DNA from 2 places in the Bacillus sp. TL12 genome. Region 2 is predicted to be linked to the other one. Evidence: riboswitches for the same ligand, from Rfam matches in the RefSeq annotation. Region 2 holds a riboswitch; the other holds the start of a gene.
The links. Region 2 has a riboswitch for S-adenosylmethionine ahead of LOK41_RS16710 (amino acid permease). Riboswitches for the same ligand answer to the same signal wherever they lie in the genome.
Positions count from the first base shown of each region.

Region 1 (10,993 bases), on a different contig from region 2:
TAATCTCGGCACCATACATGACAGCTTGCGCTAATTTACCGTATGCAATCTTCCCATTTGGAATAATAACAATACATGACAATCCTGCCCTAGCTGCATATGCTGCTGCAGATGCAGCTGTATTACCCGTAGAAGCGCAGATGATTGCTCCGCTTCCCGCCTCTTTTGCTTTAGCTACCGCCATTACCATGCCGCGATCCTTAAAGGATCCGCTCGGATTCGCTCCTTCTATTTTCCCATAAATTGTTGCGCCCCACTGCTTTGAAAGATTTTCTAGTAAAACAAGTGGTGTATTGCCTTCATGCAATGTTAAGGGCGGTGTTTTTTCCGTAATAGGCAAAAACTCCTTATACTCAGCAAGCAAACCTTTCCACATTACTTAGCATCTCCTTCGATTCGGTAGTTTGCTTTTACACAATCTACTTCTTCGTATGTGCCCAGTGTATGTAAAATATATTCATAGTCTGCAAGTGATGCACGATGCGTTACGATAACAACCTCAGCCTTTCCTTTCTCACTAAGTGGCATTTGAATAATCTTTTCAAAGCTAACACCGCGTTCGGAAAATAAAGATGTGATTTTTGCGAACACACCAATTTCATCTTTTACATGTAATCTTAAAAACTTTTTCACAAAAATTTCATCAGGCTCTTTTAATGCCTTCGCATACTGAGGAGAAACCGCACTATTCCCAGTCACACCAAGGCGTACATTTTGCATTACCGCGACTAAGTCAGAAACAACCGCTGTCGCTGTTGGTAAACTTCCTGCACCAGGCCCGTAAAACATCGTTTCCCCTACCGCTTCACCATACACATATACGGCGTTATATTCATTTTGAACAGCTGCAAGAGGATGTGTATTCGGAAGTAACGTTGGTTCAACTGTTACCTCTAACTTTTCACCATCGCGCTTTGCAAGCCCAATTAATTTAATTGTGTATCCTAAGCTTTTACTATACGCAATATCTTCCTCTGTAATAGAAGTAATCCCTTTCACCTTCACATCTCCAAGTTCTACATTTGTAGAAAAACCAAGAGTAGCCAAAATCGTCATTTTTCTTGCTGCATCTAAACCTTCTACGTCTGATGTTGGATCTGCTTCTGCAAATCCAAGCTGTTGCGCTTCGTTTAACACGTCGTCGTATGCTCTCCCTTCGTCAGACATTTTTGTCAGAATAAAGTTTGTTGTTCCGTTCACGATTCCCATCACTTTCGTAATAAGATCCGAGGAAAGCCCTTCTACAATGCTGCGTAGGATTGGAATCCCTCCAGCTACGCTCGCTTCATAAAATAAATCAGCTTGATTTTCCTTTGCTACTGTCAGTAATTCCGCCCCGTGCAATGCCATTAAATCTTTATTAGCAGTAACAACATGTTTACCATTGTTCAAAGCTTTTAAAATATAGGATTTTGCTTCCTGTATGCCGCCCATCACTTCAATGACAACATCGATATCAGGATTATCTATAATTTCATTTACATTTTTCGTTAATAAAGTAGAGGGGACTTGGACCTCTCTCTCTTTCTCAATATTTTGCACTAATACCTTTGTTACTTTCACTGGGCAACCAACTTGGTGCATCAATCGATCTTGATGATCCGTAATAATACGAACCACACCGCTGCCAACTGTTCCAAGGCCTAATAAGCCCACTTGAATTTCATTCATGATACTGTCCACCCCTCTAAAGAATTGTATTTAGATGCCATTATATAAGGTAAAATTATGAAAAACAATGTATTTTGAACATTTAGAAAAATATAAGATAATCCTTACAAAGAAAGCGTTGCCACGTGTTATATAATGATCATCTTACAAAATATAAGGGGTTTCTTGATACACATAATAATTTAACCAATTTGAAAATAATAAATTTCCATGACTGCGCCATCTTATGAGTGGCTTTTCAGCTGGGTTATTATGTTTAAAATAGTTTTTCGGAACCTTAATATCTAGCCCTTTTTGTTTATCACGTTCATATTCCTCTTTTAATGTATCGCAGCTGTATTCACTATGACCAAGAGCAAAAACATGCTTTCCATCTTGCCCCATAACAAGGTGTACACCCGCTTCTTCTGATGTTACTAGTAATTTCAACTCTTGTACTTTTTCAATATCAGATGCGTGTACTTCCGTATGACGTGAATGTGGTGCAAAAAAGAGCTCATCGAATCCTTGTAATAATTTCACATGTTGCTCACGTACTTCATGTTCAAATACACCAAACATCTTTTCTTCAAGCGGATATTTCGGAATTCCATAGTGATAATACAAACCAGCTTGCGCTCCCCAACAAATATGCAGCGTAGATGTTACATTTGTTTTTGAATATTCCATAATACGCCCAAGTTCTTCCCAATAATCTACCTCTTCAAAAGGAAGTGTTTCAACCGGCGCTCCTGTAATAATGAGACCGTCAAATTTTTCTCCCTCAATATCGCGAAACGTTTTATAAAAACTTGTTAAATGATCTTGCGCTACATTACGGGATACATGAGACTCCATATGGAGCAAATGCACGTCTAATTGAAGTGGAGTATTACCGAGTAATCTGAGCAATTGCGCTTCTGTTTCTTGTTTTGTTGGCATTAAATTCAAAATTGCAATTTTTAAAGCACGTATATCTTGTGTTTCAGCTCGTTCTTTTGTCATGACAAAAATATTCTCTTTTTGCAATACTTTACGAGCTGGTAAATCCTTATCAACAATGATCGGCATGTGCTTTGCCTCCAACTAATGCTTCCTCTAGGTCCGCAATAATATCAGAAACATCTTCTATACCGACTGATAGGCGAATTAAATCAGATGTAACACCTGCTAAACGCTGTTCTTCTTCATTTAACTGTCTATGCGTTGTACTAGCAGGATGAATCACACATGTTCTCGCATCTGCTACATGCGTTACAAGCGTTGCTAACTTCACATTTGCAATAACCTCTTTCGCAGATTCTAATCCGCCTTTAATTCCAAATGTTAAAACACCACTTGCACCTTTTTCTAAATACTTTTGTGCTAGCGGATAATTTTCATTACTTTCTAATCCCGGATAATTCACCCATTCAATACGATCATGATTAGCAAGCCACTTCGCAACTGCAAGAGCATTTTCACTATGACGCTCCATTCGTAAATGCAATGTTTCTAAACCAATATTGCTAATATACGCATTGAATGGGCTCATACAGTTGCCATAGTCTCTTAATAATTGAACGCGGGCTTTCACAATATATGCCGCCTGCCCAAAGTTCTGCACATAACTTACACCGTGATAACTTGGGTCTGGTTCGACAAGCTCTGGATACTTTCCATTTGTCCAATCAAAATTTCCGCCATCGATAACAATCCCGCCTAATGAGCTTGCATGGCCATCAATATATTTCGTTGTAGAATGAACAATAATATTTGCCCCATGTTCAAACGCTTGGCACAAATATGGTGTCGCCAAAGTATTGTCCACGATAAAAGGTACTTTTAGTTCTTTCGCCGCTGCTGAAAACTCTTTAAAATTTAAAACATTCATCGCTGGATTTCCAAGAGACTCTGCATAAATCAGCTTTGTTTTGTCATTTGCAAGTGCCACAATCTCATCAGCAGATGAGTTCGGATTAAAGAACGTAACATCAATCCCCAATTTACGTAAACTTACCCCAAATAAATTAAATGTTCCCCCATAAACGGTTGAAGAACAAAGTAAATGATCACCACTACTACAAATATTTAAAACAGCAAGCATAATGGCCGCTTGACCAGAAGCTGTCGCAACAGCTCCAACGCCGCCTTCTAAATCGGATAACTTTTGTTCAAATGCTGCTAGTGTCGGATTCCCAATACGCGTATAAATATAGCCTTCTGCCTCTAAATTAAAGAGTGCTGCTAAATCATCAGACGTATCGTATTTGTACGTCGTACTTTGATAAAGCGGTAAAACACGCGGTTCACCATTTTTCGGTGAATAGCCACCTTGCACACAAATGGTTCCTTTTCCCCATGATTCTCCCATCTCTCATACTCCTTTCTTTTATAGAAAATAAAAAAACTGCTTCTTTCCTGAATAAGAAAGAAGCAGTTTGAAAACACGCTCTAAAGTCTCTTTCTTATCTCTCAGGATTTATTACCTGCAGGATTTGGCACAATTCCGCTATGCGGCTGTTGCCAAGGTTTCATAGGGCCTGTCCCTCCACCTTTTCTTGATAAGACTATGCAATTACCGTTGATTTTATAGCAATTATTTCCTAATGTCAATTATTTTTCTGAATTTTTACAATAAATTTTATTAACATTTTAATCGTTTATTCTTACAATTCAAACTTAATATATCAGCACGAATCGTTCCCTCTAAAGAAAAAGAATAACTTTTAAAGCCATTGCTAACTATGTAAAATAAAAGAGTTATATGTTTTTATCTACATCCGTTTTTTTATATGCACACAATACATTTATGACTAAGTCATTTTCCTTCCAAAATAATAGACATATCGCATGAACTATCCAATCGTTTTCATATTATAATTTCTAATTTTTTCATCATCACGTACAATAAGGAGGCTTACAAAATGACAATTAGAAGAGACGTGCACTATTTACTTATTGTGTACGGTATGTTTCTAGGTTCTATTGTTGGTACTACAGTATGGTTATTTTTAGTTGTCACCAATGCTGGAATTCATTTCGTATGGGAGTATTTACCGAAAGAATTCGCATTACCATCCTATTACACAGTTTGTATAACAACAATCGGTGGTATTCTTATTGGACTATCACAAAAATACTTTGGTACATACCCGCGTTTAATGCCAGAGGTAATGGTTGAATATAAGAAAACGGGTAGAATTGAATACCGCTTTGTACATAAGGCTACATTAACAGCCATTATTGTTTTAACATTTGGAGCAAGCTTAGGCCCCGAAGCAGCACTTGTTGGGATTATAGGTGGGCTTTGTACATGGGTTGGCGATCGCTTTCACTTTGCTGTAAAAGGAATGCAGGGGCTAACAGAAATTGGGATTGGTGCTACTTTAAGTGTTATTTTTAATGCACCGTTATTCGGCTATTTAGCACCAAACGAAAATGAGAATGAACGACTTGCTGAAGTTTCTAAAGGAAAAAAGGCTATTGTATATGCTGCTACTACTTTTGCTGGTTTTTCTATTTATTTATTGCTTAGTAAGTTTGATAATCGAGGATCTTTTATCGTTAACTTTGAAGAGGGATCTTTTTCACTTCGTGAGTGGGTTTCCTTTTTACCACTTGCTTGTATAGGAGCTAGTGTAGGCTATTTTTATTTCAAGATAGAACATACATTGGAGAAAATAGTACATCCTTTTAAAGAATATAAGGTAACATTAGGGATTATTGGCGGTATTCTTTTAGGGATTGCTGGAACTTATCTCCCATATACAATGTTTTCAGGAGAACATCAATTAAAAGAACTCGTACATGAATGGACAGAATTATCATTTTGGGTGTTACTTCTTTCAGGCGTTTTAAAATTATGTATAACGGCAGTTTGTTTAAATACGGGTTGGCGCGGAGGACACATTTTTCCGATTATATTTGCTGGTGCAAGTATTGGATATGCTATGGCCACAGTCATACCAGTAGACCCAATTGCTGCTGTAGCAACCGTGACAACAGCAATTTCAAGCTATGCACTTCGAAAACCAATTGCTATTACCGTATTATTACTTATGTTTTTCCCAATCAATTTACTATTACCGATGCTTGGAGCTGCAATGATTGGTAATTTATTCCCACTTCCTAACAGTAGTGAGGATAAACAAACAGCTCTTGAAAATACCAAATAATGAAATAAACAAATGAAAAGCAAGTACCGTCACTATAAAAGTAATGGTACTTGCTTTTTGAGTAAAGAGTGTTTATTTTTACAAATAAAAATTCTTTTTAAACTATCCTTTTAAAATTTCATATAGCTCATCAAAGGTTTGTATTTCATAAGTCGGAACTATCCCACTATCATTTAACTTTTTTTCAGCATTAAACCAACAAGTATCTAGTCCAGCTAGCTGTCCTCCTTTAATATCTGCACTTAAGGAATCACCGATAATTAACCCTTTCTCCACAGAAAAATTAGGAATTCGTGCAAAAACATAATCGAAGTATTCCTTCATTGGCTTTTGAGAGCCCGTGTCTTCCGAAACAAAAATATCCTTAAAGAGTGAATGTAATCCTGAATTACGTAAACATTTCTCCTGTGTTTTAGAAACACCATTTGTAACAATATATAAGTCATATTCGCTTTGGAGATTTGTTATGAATTCAAAAGCTCCATCAATGAGCTGATTCCCTTCTTCTAAATATCTTCGATAATTCTGTTCAAACAAAAGGCCATCTACTTCTTGGCCATACTCCTTAAATAAAATTGAAAATCGAGTATTTACTACCTCATCTCGATCTATTTTCCCCTCTTCAAAGGATTTCCACAGTCCTTGATTTATTATTTTATAATGCTTTGTAATTTCATCAGTTAAAGGTATTTTTTGTTCCTCAAAAAGTAAATGTAACGCTGTTCTCTGAGCCGCTTTAAAATCTAGTAATGTATCGTCTACATCAAATAGTAATGTTTGATATTTCTTCATGTTGCTTCTCTCCCTTGCCTCTATAAAAATACGCTTTTTCTTTTGTTCTCAAATAAATCGTATCACTTCCACTTGTAAAAAGAATAGGAGATATCTCATACTAAATGAGAGGTGAAAAAATGAAAATCGAAAAAAAAAGAGATGAAATTTACAATTATGTACAGCACTTCAACTTTCAAACGTTCTTTTCATTTGATATTTTTCCATATATAGAAGTTCATTCTTTTCAAAAGAAAGAACTGATTTGCAACGAAGGAGAAGAATTACCATATCTTTATTACCTAATTTCCGGAAAAGCAAAAATATATATGAATCATCAAAATGGAAAAACTTCCTTAATTAATTTTGTAAAAGCTCCCTCGTTTATTGGAGAATTAGGATTAATTGGAATTGAGTCTGTAACAAAAGGGATTGAAGCTATAGAACCTTGTATCTGTTTAGCTCTCCCTCTTAAAGATTGTCAGCATCTCCTATTACAAGACGCACACTTCTTACAACAGCTATGCAAATTTATTGGAGAAAAAACAATTACTCGAACTGAACAATATGCGAAAAATTATAACTATCCTTTAGAAAATCGATTAGCGGCCTTCATTCTGTTAACGGAACAAAACGATTGTTATCTCGAAAAACATACAGAGGCCTCTGAATACTTAAACGTTAGTTATCGGCACCTCTTGTATGTATTAAAACAGTTTTGTCAGCAAAATTGGTTAAAAAAAGAAGGAAGAATGTATTTCATACAGGATCGAGAGCAATTACAACAGTTGGCAGATGAGCTTAATCGACAATAAAAAAGCAGTACCAACGTCTTAAAAGCGTTGATACTGCAAGGGTACTTGCCATGTTTGAGTGACGATTATATTTTTAATTAAAACGAGCTTGCTACTTTCACAGCTTTTTCAAGACCTTCTGCAATAATCTCTTCTGCTTTATCTGGGAATTGATTATGACCTTCAATGATAACTGTTTCCATATTTGTTACACCGAAGAAGCCCATCATGCTTGCTACATATTTAACAGCCATTTCTACATTAGCTGCTGGTCCTTCAGAATATACGCCACCACGTGCATTTAATAGTGCAACTTTCTTATCACCGATAAGACCTACAGGGCCTTCTGATGTATATTTAAATGTTTTACCAGCACGGTTTAAGTAATCGATATATGTGTGAAGTACCGCTGGAATTGTTAAGTTCCATAATGGGAAACCAAACACTACTTTATCAGCTGCAAGGAATTGATCTAAATATTTATCAGCAACAGCTACTGCTTTTGCTTCTTCTGCTGTTAAGTCAAATCCTTTACTAGCTTTAAATGTACCATTAATCATATCTACGCCTACATACGGTAATTCCTCTTTGTATAAATCAAGTTCTACTACTGTATCATTTGGATGTGATTCTTTATAGCTCGCTAAAAATGTTTCATATAATTTCACGCTAACTGCTTGGTCTGCTGGGCGGTTGTTAGCCTTTACGAATAAAACTGTTGTCATGTTTTATTTTCCTCCTAGTACTCACTCTTACGTTGTTTATTATTTACTCGCTAAAAGGGATAATCCCTTGTAATTGTTGTTGCTTACAAATATATTCTATCCTCTCATTCCAACAATTTCTTCCTCACATAGACGTATCTTTCCATAAAAAAAGTCCGCCTCCTAAAGGCGAACTAAGTCCTACGACTTTTGTCTTATACAATTCCATTTTTCACTGCATATAAAGCAGCTTGTGTACGATCCGATAGATTTAATTTACTTAAAATACTACTTACATGCGCTTTTACTGTTTTTTCGGTAATAACTAAAACAGATGCAATTTCCTTATTACTCATCCCTTTTGCTAAGAGTTGCAACACTTCATTCTCCCTTGCCGTTAGTACATCTACATGAATATTTGATAACTCCTGTTTCTCTTCTTGCGGCAACGGTTGAGAAAGAAGTGTACTTGCAATATCAGGATGAAGCTGAATATTTCCTTTATATGCACTACGGATGGCTTCCACAAGTTGATCCGGCTCGACATCCTTTAAAATGTATCCACTTGCGCCAGCTTTTAAAGCTGGTAAAACATGTGCTTGATCCGAAAAACTAGTTAATACGAGCACTTTTACATTTGGATACTCTTTTTTTATACACGCGGTTGCTTCAATACCATCCATCTCTGGCATATATAAGTCCATTAGTACAACATCTGGCTGCACCTCTTCTACTTTCATTAGCGCTTCTTTTCCGTTATTAGCTTCTCCAACTAGCTCCAAATCTTCTTGCGTGCTTAAGAAGAATGCTAATCCTTTTAAAACAACTGTATGATCATCAACTAATAATACTTTTATCTTCACGAATTCCCCTCATTTTCACATGGCATTATAATGGTACGATAACTTTTATACTCGTTCGTTTTTTCTCACTTACAATCGTAATACATCCGCCAATTAACTCTGCGCGTTCACGCATTGTTGTCATACCGAGCGACTTTTTCTCTTTTATATCTTTTTCTATAAAACCAATCCCATAATCAACTATCTCTAAAGACACTTCCTTCTCCGCTACTTTCAAATAAATTGTCGCCTCTGTTACTCCCGCATGTTTACTCACATTATTTAACGCCTCTTGCCCAATTCGCCATAGCGTTTCTTCCACTACACGTGGTAAATCGCGCACACCTGTAACTTGTTCACGTATTTTCAAACCTAAATTTTCACCATATTGCTTTAAAGCTGGAAACAAACCTTTTTCCAATCCTGCTGGACGAAGTTGCCAAATGAGTGTCCGCATTTCTTTTAAAGCACCTTGTGCTAACTCTCTCATCTCATGCAGAGATTGATCTACCGTTTCATTTTGTCCCTTTAAAACAGCTTCTGCGCCCTTCGTCATGAAGGTTAATGAAAATAGTTTTTGTGAAACTGAGTCGTGCAAGTCCCTTGCCAAACGATTACGTTCTTCCATTCTGACAAGTTCACGGCGCTGTTCATTTAATCGTAAATTCTCAATCATTAATGAAATATGATTCGTTAACGCTTGAAGAATATCTATGGCATTTGTATCAAACTCACCCTTGTTTAAACTCACACATAAAACACCGAACACATGATTTCGAATATGTATTGGAGCTGCAAGAATAGAACCGTTAGGATGAACGCTATTTTCCACTTGTCTTTTCATTAAAATAGGTCGATTCTTTTCTATCGCTTCCTTTGCTGCCCTCTCTAAACCAAAATCCTCTTGTACTGTATGCTTCTTATAGAAAGCTCGCATAGAAAGCTTTTCCTCTTTTATAAAAAATGCAACTTGCTCCCATAGAAATACATCTCCCACTTGTTTCACAACTTCTTCTGGCAATATACTTAATTTATGAATTTTTCTTAGTTCCTGAATAAAACGCTCTAGTTTCACATAATAATGAGCCCTTTTCTTTTCATTTTCATATAGTTTCGTTCTTTTTAAAGCTGTTCCAATTTGCAGAGCAACCGATTGCAACAGCATAAGTTCTTCTTCAGAAAAATGTATTTTCCCTGGACTTGCGACATTTAAAACTCCAAAATCTTCTCCACCAGCTTTTAAAGGAACAGTTGCATGATGAAGGATCCCCTCAGTGTCACCCCAATTATTTTCAACCGCGTTGTTAATTCGTTTACATTCAATAATATTAACAGCTCGCTCTAATTTTCCTTCTACAAACCGACGCAAACACCAACATTCTCCTTCACACATTGGCCTTTTATTTTGAAAAGAAAGGGCTGCTGGTAAATGATAATCAATTAACTTTGTATACCTACCATTTTCATCAGCAAGAAAAATCCACCCTGTTGTTAATCCTGTTACATGCAATAACTTCTCTAATACCGCTTGCAACACATGATATGTATCATTAGATGTATTTAATGTTTCTGCAATTTCTTTTAATATAGCTAGTTCGCTTATACGATTTCCTTGAAACATAAATTTTCTCCTACATATAATATTTTCTTTCTTCATTGTATCAAACTCAATGTATTCTCAAAAAATCTAGTTACTTTTTCACTTTGTACTTATTCGTAACATTGATATAATGGTTAAAAATGTAGTTTTCATTATATCACCTGAGGGGGCTTTCACAATGACATTAAACAAAGCACTTACAATCGCTGGTTCTGACACAAGCGGTGGCGCTGGTATACAAGCGGATTTAAAAACATTCCAAGAACTTGGTGTATACGGAATGACGTCTCTTACAACAATCGTAACGATGGATCCGCATAACGGCTGGGCACACAACGTATTCCCTATTCCAGCTTCTACACTAAAACCACAATTAGAAACAACAATTGAAGGTGTCGGTGTTGATGCTTTAAAAACAGGTATGCTTGGATCAGTTGAAATTATTGAAATGGTTGCTGAAACAATCGAAAAGCAT
Region 1 covers NZ_JAJJBY010000009.1:74,712-85,704, forward strand. Annotated here, with positions in the region: gene thrC (threonine synthase) at 1-376, opposite strand, end outside; gene LOK41_RS10935 (homoserine dehydrogenase) at 376-1,671, opposite strand; gene metA (homoserine O-acetyltransferase MetA) at 1,816-2,721, opposite strand; gene LOK41_RS10945 (bifunctional O-acetylhomoserine aminocarboxypropyltransferase/cysteine synthase) at 2,705-4,003, opposite strand; SAM riboswitch class I at 4,095-4,200, opposite strand; gene LOK41_RS10950 (chloride channel protein) at 4,557-5,807, shown strand; gene LOK41_RS10955 (YjjG family noncanonical pyrimidine nucleotidase) at 5,910-6,599, opposite strand; gene yeiL (transcriptional regulator YeiL) at 6,719-7,393, shown strand; gene LOK41_RS10965 (FMN-dependent NADH-azoreductase) at 7,471-8,097, opposite strand; gene LOK41_RS10970 (response regulator) at 8,292-8,939, opposite strand; gene LOK41_RS10975 (GAF domain-containing sensor histidine kinase) at 8,965-10,539, opposite strand; gene pdxK (pyridoxine/pyridoxal/pyridoxamine kinase) at 10,697-10,993, shown strand, end outside.
Region 1: it holds a riboswitch for S-adenosylmethionine, as region 2 does, so the genes downstream of both, LOK41_RS10945 (bifunctional O-acetylhomoserine aminocarboxypropyltransferase/cysteine synthase) here and LOK41_RS16710 (amino acid permease) in region 2, are expected to answer to the same signal.

Region 2 (10,993 bases):
TTTACTGCAGTTAGCGGCATTATATCCGTGTTTTTCGCCCCTATCTTCTATAAAAACATCATGATCTTTTTTGGAGTCGACACGACTTATAAAGAATTACTTTGCGTTACGCTCTATTCCGTATTCATTATGAAACTTGGGATGTTATTGAATGGAACCATCGCTATTTTACTAGGAAATTATCAAATTTCCTATACGAGTTTAGCACCCTTATTAACCGATAACCTCATCTTACATGCTATGGCGCAAAGGATAGATGTATTCGCCATTTGGTACTATATCGTTTTAGGTATTGGGTTATATATTTTAACGGAATTACATAAGAAGAAAGTTATGGTACTTGTGATTGTGTTATTTATCATTACAACTGCTTTAATGAGTATAGGTGGGATTATGCAGGGGATTACACAGATGCATTAACCTAAAATATTAAAAATAAAGATCGTAAAATCCACTCTTTTTAAGGACAGGTTTTACGATCTTCTTTTTCATCCACATGTTTTATAATTTTTCTCGTGCCCAACCTACAATTCTTTTTATATCTTCAGGTTTCGTCCTGCAACATCCACCAATTAATTGCGCTCCACATTCATACCAAATTTGAGCACTAGTCCCATAGTCCTCTTGAACTGGTGCTCCATGCCAGGTCTTAGTTTTCGGATCATACTCTTCACCTAAATTGGGATACACAACAATTGGTTTGTTAGTTTGGTGACGTATTTCTTTTATAAGAGAAGGAATATATCGAGGTTGTGTGCAGTTTATTCCCACTGCTGCTACTTGTTCACTCTTATCCAACCATTTTGCACAATCTGTAATTAATTCTCCACTACAAATATGCAGTTCATCCTTTGCACTGAAACTAATCCACGCATAAGTTCCCGAAAACCCTTCTAATAATCTAGCAATTGCCTTAGCTTCTATTAAACACGGTATCGTTTCACAAGCAAGGACATCTGCCCCGGCATGAATAAGGATTTCCATACGCTCTCTATGAAAATCCATTAATTCATCTTCCGTTACATTATAATCCCCTCGATACTCCGAGCCGTCAGCTAGAAAGGCACCATATGGCCCAATTGATGCTGCAACCAAAGGTTTTGGGCGGTTAAAATGATTGCTACTGTCTGACCAAAATTCATCTCTAGCTTCTGTAGCTATCTGAACAGATTTTTTGATAAGCTGGAATGCTTCTGCCTCACTCAATCCCCTTTTGATAAAACCCTCGGCAGTCGTTTGATAACTGGCAGTAATCGCACAATCCGCACCTGCTCTAAAGTAATCCATATGTATTTGTTTTATACTCTCTGGATTTTCTATAAGAACTTTCGCGGACCAAAGATTATCATTCAAATCATAGCCATGACGCTCAAGCTCCGTAGCCATTGCACCATCTAGTATCATCAATGGAAATTCTCTTAAAATATTTTCTATCGGATTTACGTTACGATAATTATTCATAGGAATCACACGCCTTTTCATAATGATTTTAAAATCCAAAGAGCTTTAACCAAAAAGAGTCCATTATCTTGCATCATTCAATTTTTTTATTGCCCGCGGGCGATTTCTATTACTTTTTAAGTAATATGTAAAATAACATAAAGCTAAAAATAGAATACCACAATAAAGAGCTATCCTTTGATTAGGATCAAAAGCTATACCAATGCAAGATGCAAAACATAATAGAAAAGCCGCAATAGGAACGATTGGATAAAGAGGGGTTCTATATTTCAAATCCTCTACATAATTACCTTGTTCTAAGAAACGTCTCCGAAACATAAACTGTGAAGCTGCAATTCCCATCCAAACAACGACCACCGCAAAACCCGAAATAGATACAAGAACGATATACACAGTATCAGGTGCAACTATACTAGAAAGAAGAGATAAACATCCACCGATCATGCTAAAAATTAAAGCATGAAGAGGAATTCCTTTTGATGTTAATTTTGCAAAAGAAGGATTGATCATCTTCTCTTTTGAAAGGGACCATAGCATACGAGATGAGGCATACAACCCTGAGTTCGCAGCTGAAAGTAATGCCGTCAAAATAACAAAATTCATAATATCTGCGGCATACGGTACACCAATCCTATCAAAGACTACAACGAACGGACTTTCAATTACTCCAGCTTCTCTCCAAGGAATTAACCCTGAAAGAACAAAGATTGTACCAATAAAAAAGATAAAGAGTCTCCAAACAGTATTTTTGATTGCCCGCGGTACATTTTTCTCTGGGTCTATACTCTCTCCAGCCGCAATACCAATCAATTCTGTTCCTGAAAAAGTAAAACTTACTGAAAGCATAGTCATGAAAATTGGAAAAAAACCATTTGGAAAAGGCCCATCTTCCCCAATAAAGTTTGATAGCATAGGTGCTGAAGATACATCTTTCATAGAAAGAATACCAAACATAGCTCCCACACCTAAAATAATAAATAATAATATGGTGGCTACTTTAATACTGGAAAACCAAAACTCTGATTCTGCAAAGAATTTTGCTGAAAAAGCATTGGAAAGGAAAATGGTCGCAGCAAATATTGCACTCCACATCCAAACCGAAGTATCGGGAAACCACCTTTGCATAAGTAGACCTGAAGCCGTAAATTCCGAACCTAATGCAACAGTCCAAGTAAGCCAATACATCCAAGCAATCGTAAAGCCAGTCCCAGGTCCTATATATTTCGTTGCGTATGTATGAAAAGCTCCAGTAACTGGCATTGAAACCGCTAACTCTCCAAGGCATAACATCACCAAATACATAATCAAACCACCAATTAAATATGCAATCATTGTTCCGATTGGACCTGCTTGATTAATCGTGTATCCCGAACTTAGAAAGAGCCCTGTCCCAACTACTCCCCCTAATGAAAGCATAAATAAATGTCTACTCTTCATCGTTCTTTGCAGCTTTGTTTGACTATCTTCATTTGTATATTCCATAATAATCCAACCTCTTCTAATTATTTTTCCGTGCAATATAGCATTAAAAATGCTTGGAAACAGTTATATCCATTCAAAAAACTATTAAATTTTATACTCCCCCTCCTTTACAACATAAAAAAGCCTCTTTCATCTGAAAGAGGCTTCGTCCATAAAAATTATATGATGGCTTATCTCTCAGAATGAATCCATTCTGCAGGAAGTGGCACCGTTCCGAATTTCGGAGGTTGCCGGACGTCATAGGGCCTGTCCCTCAGTCTCTCTTGATAAGTGAATTTATTTATTGAATTTTTAAATTAATAAAAATTATATTCCTGAATGATTTTTATGTCAACATGCAAGTTCTAAATCTATCACATCATATATCCACTAAAGTGAAATAAACTCTATAAAAGAACAATAGAAAAGAGCATTTTTTTAAAATAGAGAAAATATCATGGGATTAAAATGATTAAAGGAGGCTCGCTATGAAAGCAATTGTATGCACAAAATACGGACCACCTGATGTTCTTCAACTCAAAGAGGTCGAAAAACCTATTCCCAAAGATAATGAAGTCCTAGTAAAAATTCACGCGACAACAGTAACATCTGGAGACTGTAGAATTCGAGGTTTCAATAGTCCTATTTTGTACTGGATTCCTATGCGAATCATCCTAGGTCTTAGAAAGCCGAGAAAACCTATATTGGGGGTAGAATTGGCAGGAGAAATTGAAACGATAGGTGAAAATGTAACACAATTCAAGAAAGGTGATCAAATTTTTGCATTAACGGGAATGAGTGTTGGGGCTTACGCTGAGTACACATGTATACCTGAAGATGGATTGTTAGCAATGAAACCGGAAAACATGAATTATGAGGAAGCCGCTGCTGTTCTTTTTGGTGGAACTTCAGCATTACATTTTCTTAGAAAAGCAACTATCCAAAGTGGGCAAAAAGTTCTTATCTATGGAGCTTCTGGAGCCGTAGGAACTTCCGCGGTACAGCTTGCCAAATACTTTGGGGCAGAAGTTACCGGGGTCTGTAGTACTACAAATTTAGAGTTAGTAAAATCTTTAGGGGCTGATAACGTAATTGATTACACGAAAGAAGATTTTACAGAAAGAGAAGAACGCTATGAGATTATCTTTGATGCAGTCGGGAAAAACACCAAATCTAATTGCAAGAAAGCACTCACTTCGAACGGGACATACGTGTCAGTCGAAGGAATGATAGCAAAAGTACGTACTGAAGATTTACTTTTCCTCAAAGAGCTTATCGAGGCAGAGAAAATAACATCCGTCATCGATAGACGTTATCCACTAGAACAACTTCCTGAAGCTCATAAATATGTAGAGAAAGGGCACAAAAAAGGAAATGTAGTAATAACTTTAGATAACCCTAACAAAACTTAAAAATGTTTCTGATTCTATGCACTTCATATACCAATAGCCTGTTCCTGTATCATAACCTCCTTTCATTCACCTTCAACTGTTTTTTCTTTTGAACATAACAAATCCTCCTTTAGATAATCATATCTAAAGGAGGACAACACCGTGACTTTATTTCAAAGCTACATTATTATGTAGGTTTCGAATAAAGTTTAATTATTTTTATTCAACTAAAGCTCCCCGATAGTTGATTTTTGAATATAGTTCACTATCTAAAGTGAAAATTGGAGGATTTAAAAGTATGTATTAAGTGGCATTGTATACTTCACCTGCTTACAACAACTTCTATTTTCCCTAGCCTTTAATGACTATAAGAGGAATGCAATTATATACTTAACATGCAATAGAGTCTCTTTAATAGGTTGTATGTATTTTCCCCTCACCTTCTATATGCTTCCGTAAATAATAATACCTATGAAGCTCCATAATGAAATGATACAAAATAAACGAAAGCATTGAGTATACACACATTAATACAATTGCTACCATCTGTTGTGTTGCAAAACCAAGACTGATATTAGCAATGAGTTGACCTAATCCTACAAAAGCCACTACCCTAAAACCGCTCTTTCCTTTCAGTGATTTTGATTCCTTTATTGGTGCCTGAAGTTTTTTAACATGACTTTTATAATAATGATACAAAGCAAAAATATACAAACCAACTGAAAAAATGAAATAGATTGGAGTTTGTAATTCTAACATTCCATATGCAAATTTTTGAGTTATCACCAATAATCCTACTGAAATACCAACCCCCGAATAGTGGACACTAAAAAAGTGGACCTATTCGGGGTTCAGTTCATCCTTAATAATCCGATTTTTTATTTCCACCAAAAAGTTGAACAGTCTGCCTTATCCAAAATATTAAACTCAATCATTTTCTCAAGTAATGAGAAATCAACCGGACTATCCCATTTGATACGTACCAACTGCTTGGTGTGATCATAGCCAGCCTGCACAATTTCATCAGAAAAATGATCAATCCCTACCTTTTCAGGTGCAACTGCCAAATGATGTTTGGCAATGCTAAAACCAATAATAAATGTGCCATGATCGGTAAACATAGGCTGATTCCACGCAATTTTTAGCATTAGATTTGGAAATTTCCATATCTGATCCACATTTTTATCCTATTGCAGCTTTTACACGAATCGTTTCCGTACACCTATAAAGGTAAAGGGAGCTTAATACCATAACGTTGCTATACAATTGTAAGTCAATGTAGTTGCTAGAGTATTATACAGTGGAAATTCACATGGAAATCATAGAGCAACAATCACAGGCTAAATAAGAAAAAAAGCTTCCTTATGAAGACTGTTTCATCCTTATGTATCCTGTGAGGATATCCATTATAAAACCCTAAAATCTTTCATACTTTCTCCAAGAATATAGTGTGAAAACCACATCAAATTCTGCTTCATAATAGCCACATTAATTCCTGGCTGGTCAGAACTATATGCCATCCCTTTAAATATAATTAACTCTGTATCAACTTCCATATCCCTTAATCCTTGATATAGCTCATATGCATTTGGAGTTGGAACTCTTGCATCCTTTTCGCCATGTTGGATTAAAGTGGGAGTACGGGCTGATCCAATATATGTCATTGGTGATGTTTTAGTATATATCTCTGGATCATTCCATGGATTATTTCCTAAATACATCCTAATAAAGTAAGGTATATCTGTATTTACATAATGGGTACTCCAATTAGTAATTCCACCTCCAACTGAAATAGCTTTGAATCTACTACTAAATGTAGAACAGAAAGCTGATATATATCCCCCGTTGCTCCATCCCATAACCCCTACTCTATCTTTATCTGCAATCCCTTTGTCAACTAGTTTATCCGCTCCAGATATAACAGCATCGTAGTTAGCAATTCCCAGTTTCTCGCCCCTCTTTAATCCACTTATCGATTTTAGATGTTCTTTTTCTTTTCGACACAAAAACACCCCTTTAGATAACCATATCCAAAGGGGCGAAGCTTCGCAACTTTTTTATAAACATCGCGACTTTATTTTAAATCCATACAAAGTGTGTAGAGATAATAAAATTGTTTAATTTTATTCTTAGAAATACAATAACCACTTGCTCATTAACTTGGCAGGTGGTTATTAAAGTTATTTAAAAATTAGTTTACTCCTTTCAGTGTGAGACATTTTAAGAACAATAAAGTTGTTTAAAAATCTAATTGCTGTTAATCGAATAGATTTAATTACAACTTTTCTTTAATAATCGATTTTAAAAGTTCAATGGCTGGCTCATCATTTGGATCATTTGGATCATTTGTACCAAGTTCACCTTTGAAGGCTTTTGAAAGGATAGATTGTTTTAAATTATTCACTGAAGAATCTAACTCTAAAATTTTTATAGTATTTCTTTCTCTATCTTTTAATTCTTTAAGCTGCTTATTAATTTCCTTAATTTCTTCAATAGTTGGCAATGGTATCATTATTGATGCTAATTTTTGAGAATTAATGTTCGCTTGACCAACTTGTTGAGTGACCATTGAAAGTAACATTTCTCTACCAATGTGAGAATTGATAAATTGAACAATATAAGGGGCTAAAACATCTTTTTCAACTAAACGTAAGCGTATTAAATAAGAAGCAAAAGAATACTTACCATCAAATTCTTCAGTTATTATTGCTGATTTACCTACAAGTTCATAACTGTTTGTACGATTAAATAATATATCATTAGTTTGTACATCAAACTTTAATACATCAGGATGGTCATTAGGTAAGTATTTATAATCTACTTTTGTAATTTCGCCCTCTTGTATATTCCCCATTCTAATAATTGGTGTTCCACTAACATCATCATTTGTCTTTGAGGAACTACCATAAGTCATATTTTCAATCAGATCATTTAGCTCTATCCATTTCCAACCTTCCGGTAATACATAGAGATTTTCTTTTATCTTAGGGTCTAATTGAGATTTAAACTTTTTAACTTTATTACTTTCAAGTTCAATATATGTTTTCTTTTTTGGGTTCTTTCTAAATTCTTTAGTCAAATTGCCACTAAAAGCATTATAAAGAATCGCTGCTTTACGAAGTTCAAATGTTTCTTTTGCTTCTTCAATTAATTGTTGAGCTTTTTCTATTTTTGAGAAAGTCTTACATAATAAATCAACTATCTCAATTTGCTTTGATTTATTTGGCAAAGGAATTGGCAACTTTTCAAAATCACTGCTTCTTACAGAGGGAGAATTATCTCCCTTAGTATGTTCGTTTAAATATTTTGTTGCTATCGGAGACATTAGGTAATAGTATAGATATTTTGGATCAACTTTATTTTTTGTATTACAAACATAAAATGCTGTAGAAGCAACTAATTTTGCATCTTCAAAATCAATTAGAGCAATATTTTTTAAATAAGGTCTTACCAGTGATATTAAAACATCATTTTTTCTCACTTTTCTTTGAGCACGACTTGGAGCATTGCTAATTTCTAATTCTTTAAACTCAGCTAATTTTTGATTCTTGTTATCTATGGCATCTACATCTATATAATGGAAAATACCGCCATTGATATCTTTTGGTTTTCTATTTTCCATAGTACATATAATATTATTAATATTTGTCCAGACCCAATTCTCAGGAATTTCATAAGGCTGTTCATCTTCTGGTACTAATGCTTCTTCCAATAGTTCACCTATCGTCTTTACTTTATCTTTCTTACTCGCCATCTTCTTTCACCTCAATTGCTTGTAACTTGTCTACTACTTCTTGCAGTAGGCTCATTGCTTGTGAAAGTTTTGAGATGGCTCCTTCAGCCAATTCGATTGGGTCTGGTAAGTTATCGTAGGCTAATAACGATTCATCTGCAATTAACCCGATATCCAAGCTGTCATCTTTTCTTGTAATGTCTTCACGTGTAAACTTGTTCCAACGCTCATCTGCAATCGATTCACGATTTTCAGCATTGTAGGCTTTAATAAAATCTTCAAAGTGCTTATGAGTTAGTGGTGTACGTTTACCAAATGACTGCATATTTGTACGAAGGTCATATACCCAAACTTCTTTTGTATTTCCTTTATCTGTTGTGCCACGTTTAAAAAATAATACATTGGTTTTAACAGTTTTGGCATAAAATATGCCTACTGGTAATCTTAAAATTGTATGTAAATCACATTTATCCATTAAATCACGACGAATTTGCGTTCCTACACCAACATCGGTTAATACATTTTCAGGTAGTATTACAGCTGCTCTCCCATGCCCATTAGTCACTAGTGAATTATATATAACTTGTAAGAAATTTAACTGCTTATTCAATGTTTCAAACGTTAAGTCATCACGTGTTGCGCGTTCGCCACCTTTTTTCGTACCGAATGGTGGGTTCGTTAAAACAACATCAAAGTTTTTCATCCACTTACCATTAGCAGATAGTGTATCACCTTGTTCCAGTGGACCTTCAATATCATGTAACAAAGCATTCATAAGAGCTAATCGATGCGTATCCTTTACAAGCTCCATGCCAGCAAATGCTTCTTTCTTTTGGAATTCTGCTTGCTCTGGTGTTAATTCAAAATAATCATCTGTTTTTTCTTTTAAATAACGATCGGCTGCAATCATAAAGCCAAATGTTCCTGCTGCTGGGTCATTTAGTTTTTCACCCGGTTTTGGATCAATTAATTCGACCATTACATCAATAAGTACGCGTGGTGTAAAGTATTGACCTGCACCTGATTTTTTCTCACTTGCATTTTTCTCAAGAAGTCCCTCATATAAATCACCGAGACCCTCTTCTTTCGCATTGTACCAATCTAATTCATCAATGGACTTGATAAGCTTTTCCAAGTTTTTTGGTTCATCAATGCTTGTAGCTGCACCACTATAAATCGCACGTAGACGTTCATTTTCTGTTTCTGAAGATCCTAGCTTTAATAATAATGCTTGGTAAAATTCTTTTAACTCAATACCTTCTTTTGCTAATAAGTCATCCCAACGATAACCTTCTGGAATAACACTTTCTGTTTCTTGTTCCTTCATCATTTTTAAAAATAGAATATATGTTAATTCCGTTACATATTGTTGGTATGTAATACCGTCATCACGTAATACATTTGCTAATCCCCAAAGTTTTGAGACGATTTCATTGTTATTCATCTTGTTCCTCCTAATATAAAACACTGCTTCTTATTATATCTTTTTTAAGAGTAAATCAAAAGGAGCTCATTAGTAGAGCCCCTTTAATATTAACCTGCATAAAGCCCTTCATTGATAGCATAAACAAGTTGATTTACTTCATCCTCACCAAGTTCTTTTTTGAGCCTTGTATAGCCACCTTGGCTTTTAAAAGGTTCTTCTGAAAAAGCATCTTCTGGTGTTGGTGCTAATACTGGGAACTTTAACAGTTGTGTTTCTATGCGTTGTAACCATTTTTTCTGTCTTGGTGTCCAATCATGCATCGCATACACTTTTTTCATCGCATTTTTCACACGCGTTTCTTGATCGACCAATGCTTCACCGAGTGCAGCTTGCCGAATAAAACTAATAATATCCGCCGCAATTTCCTCATTCTTCGCCTGCTTCCAGGCATTACGAAGATCGTTCTCTTTATATCCCTCGGTACTTAACAGCACAATAATTTCACGAAGGTCACCTTTCGTTAAATCTTTTGGACGCTGACAAACGATTTGAAGCGCAGGAATTTCATTCAAGTTATCACGAATATATTGAACAAAACCATCTAAATAATCGACTGGTCGCGTATTCCCTTCCCCATAACCACGATTAACAGCTGTTACTTGATCTTCATGCTTTGAAATCACTTGAAGTTCCTTCTCTGTTCTATACTTCTCTATATACTCAAATAATACACTGTGTGTTTCTACTTGCTTTTGAGTATAGTCTTGAATATCATGTGCAAATTTATCGACTGAGACACCCTTTGATAATTGCTCAAATTCTTTCTTCGCAGCTTCATCTAGCTTTTGCTTTTTACGTTGAACTTTTGCAACAAGCTGGTCTAAGAAATGCTGTGCTTCATCTTTTGTCTCAGATTGTATATATGCTTCTTGTAAATCACCAATTGATACATTTTGTTTTTTAACAACGGGCTTCATATCTGTATATTTTTGAAGTTGATGATAAATACCAACTGCATCAAAAATACGGAATACCTCTTTGTTGATGTCAGAACATAATCGTGTTGCACGACCTAACATTTGATCGTATAAAATACGTGATTTAATACGACGTAAAAAGACGATATTTGTAATTGCCGGTACATCAATTCCTGTCGTTAAAAGGTCTACTGTTACAACAATATTCGGTAGCTTTTCATTTTTGAAACGCTTAATCATTTCATTTGGGCGGTAAATGGATCCTGTGATTTTCACAATCGCATCGTCCGATACTTCATCACCACGCTCCGCAAATGCCTCTTTTAATAAGCGTACAACTAAATCAGCGTGTTGATTTGTCGCAGCAAAAATCAAGGTTTTTTCATCACTTTCAGGATCAATGTAGTCTGTTAATTTTGTTAAAACAGCACGATTAAATCCTTCTGTAATGACTTTTTTATTGAAATGTTCAACTTCAAATTTCAATTCATCTTCTAACTGTTCTAAAATGATTTCGCCTTCCTCAGGGTCATACACTTCTACT
Region 2 covers NZ_JAJJBY010000017.1:70,622-81,614, forward strand. Annotated here, with positions in the region: gene yknW (YknW family membrane protein) at 1-420, shown strand, start outside; gene mmuM (homocysteine S-methyltransferase) at 502-1,461, opposite strand; gene LOK41_RS16710 (amino acid permease) at 1,525-2,943, opposite strand; SAM riboswitch class I at 3,111-3,216, opposite strand; gene LOK41_RS16715 (NAD(P)-dependent alcohol dehydrogenase) at 3,411-4,334, shown strand; partial or broken gene LOK41_RS16720 (hypothetical protein) at 4,725-5,126, opposite strand; partial or broken gene LOK41_RS16725 (iron chaperone) at 5,192-5,476, opposite strand; partial or broken gene LOK41_RS16730 (alpha/beta hydrolase family protein) at 5,720-6,262, opposite strand; gene LOK41_RS16735 (restriction endonuclease subunit S) at 6,589-8,067, opposite strand; gene LOK41_RS16740 (class I SAM-dependent DNA methyltransferase) at 8,057-9,490, opposite strand; gene hsdR (type I restriction-modification system endonuclease) at 9,580-10,993, opposite strand, start outside.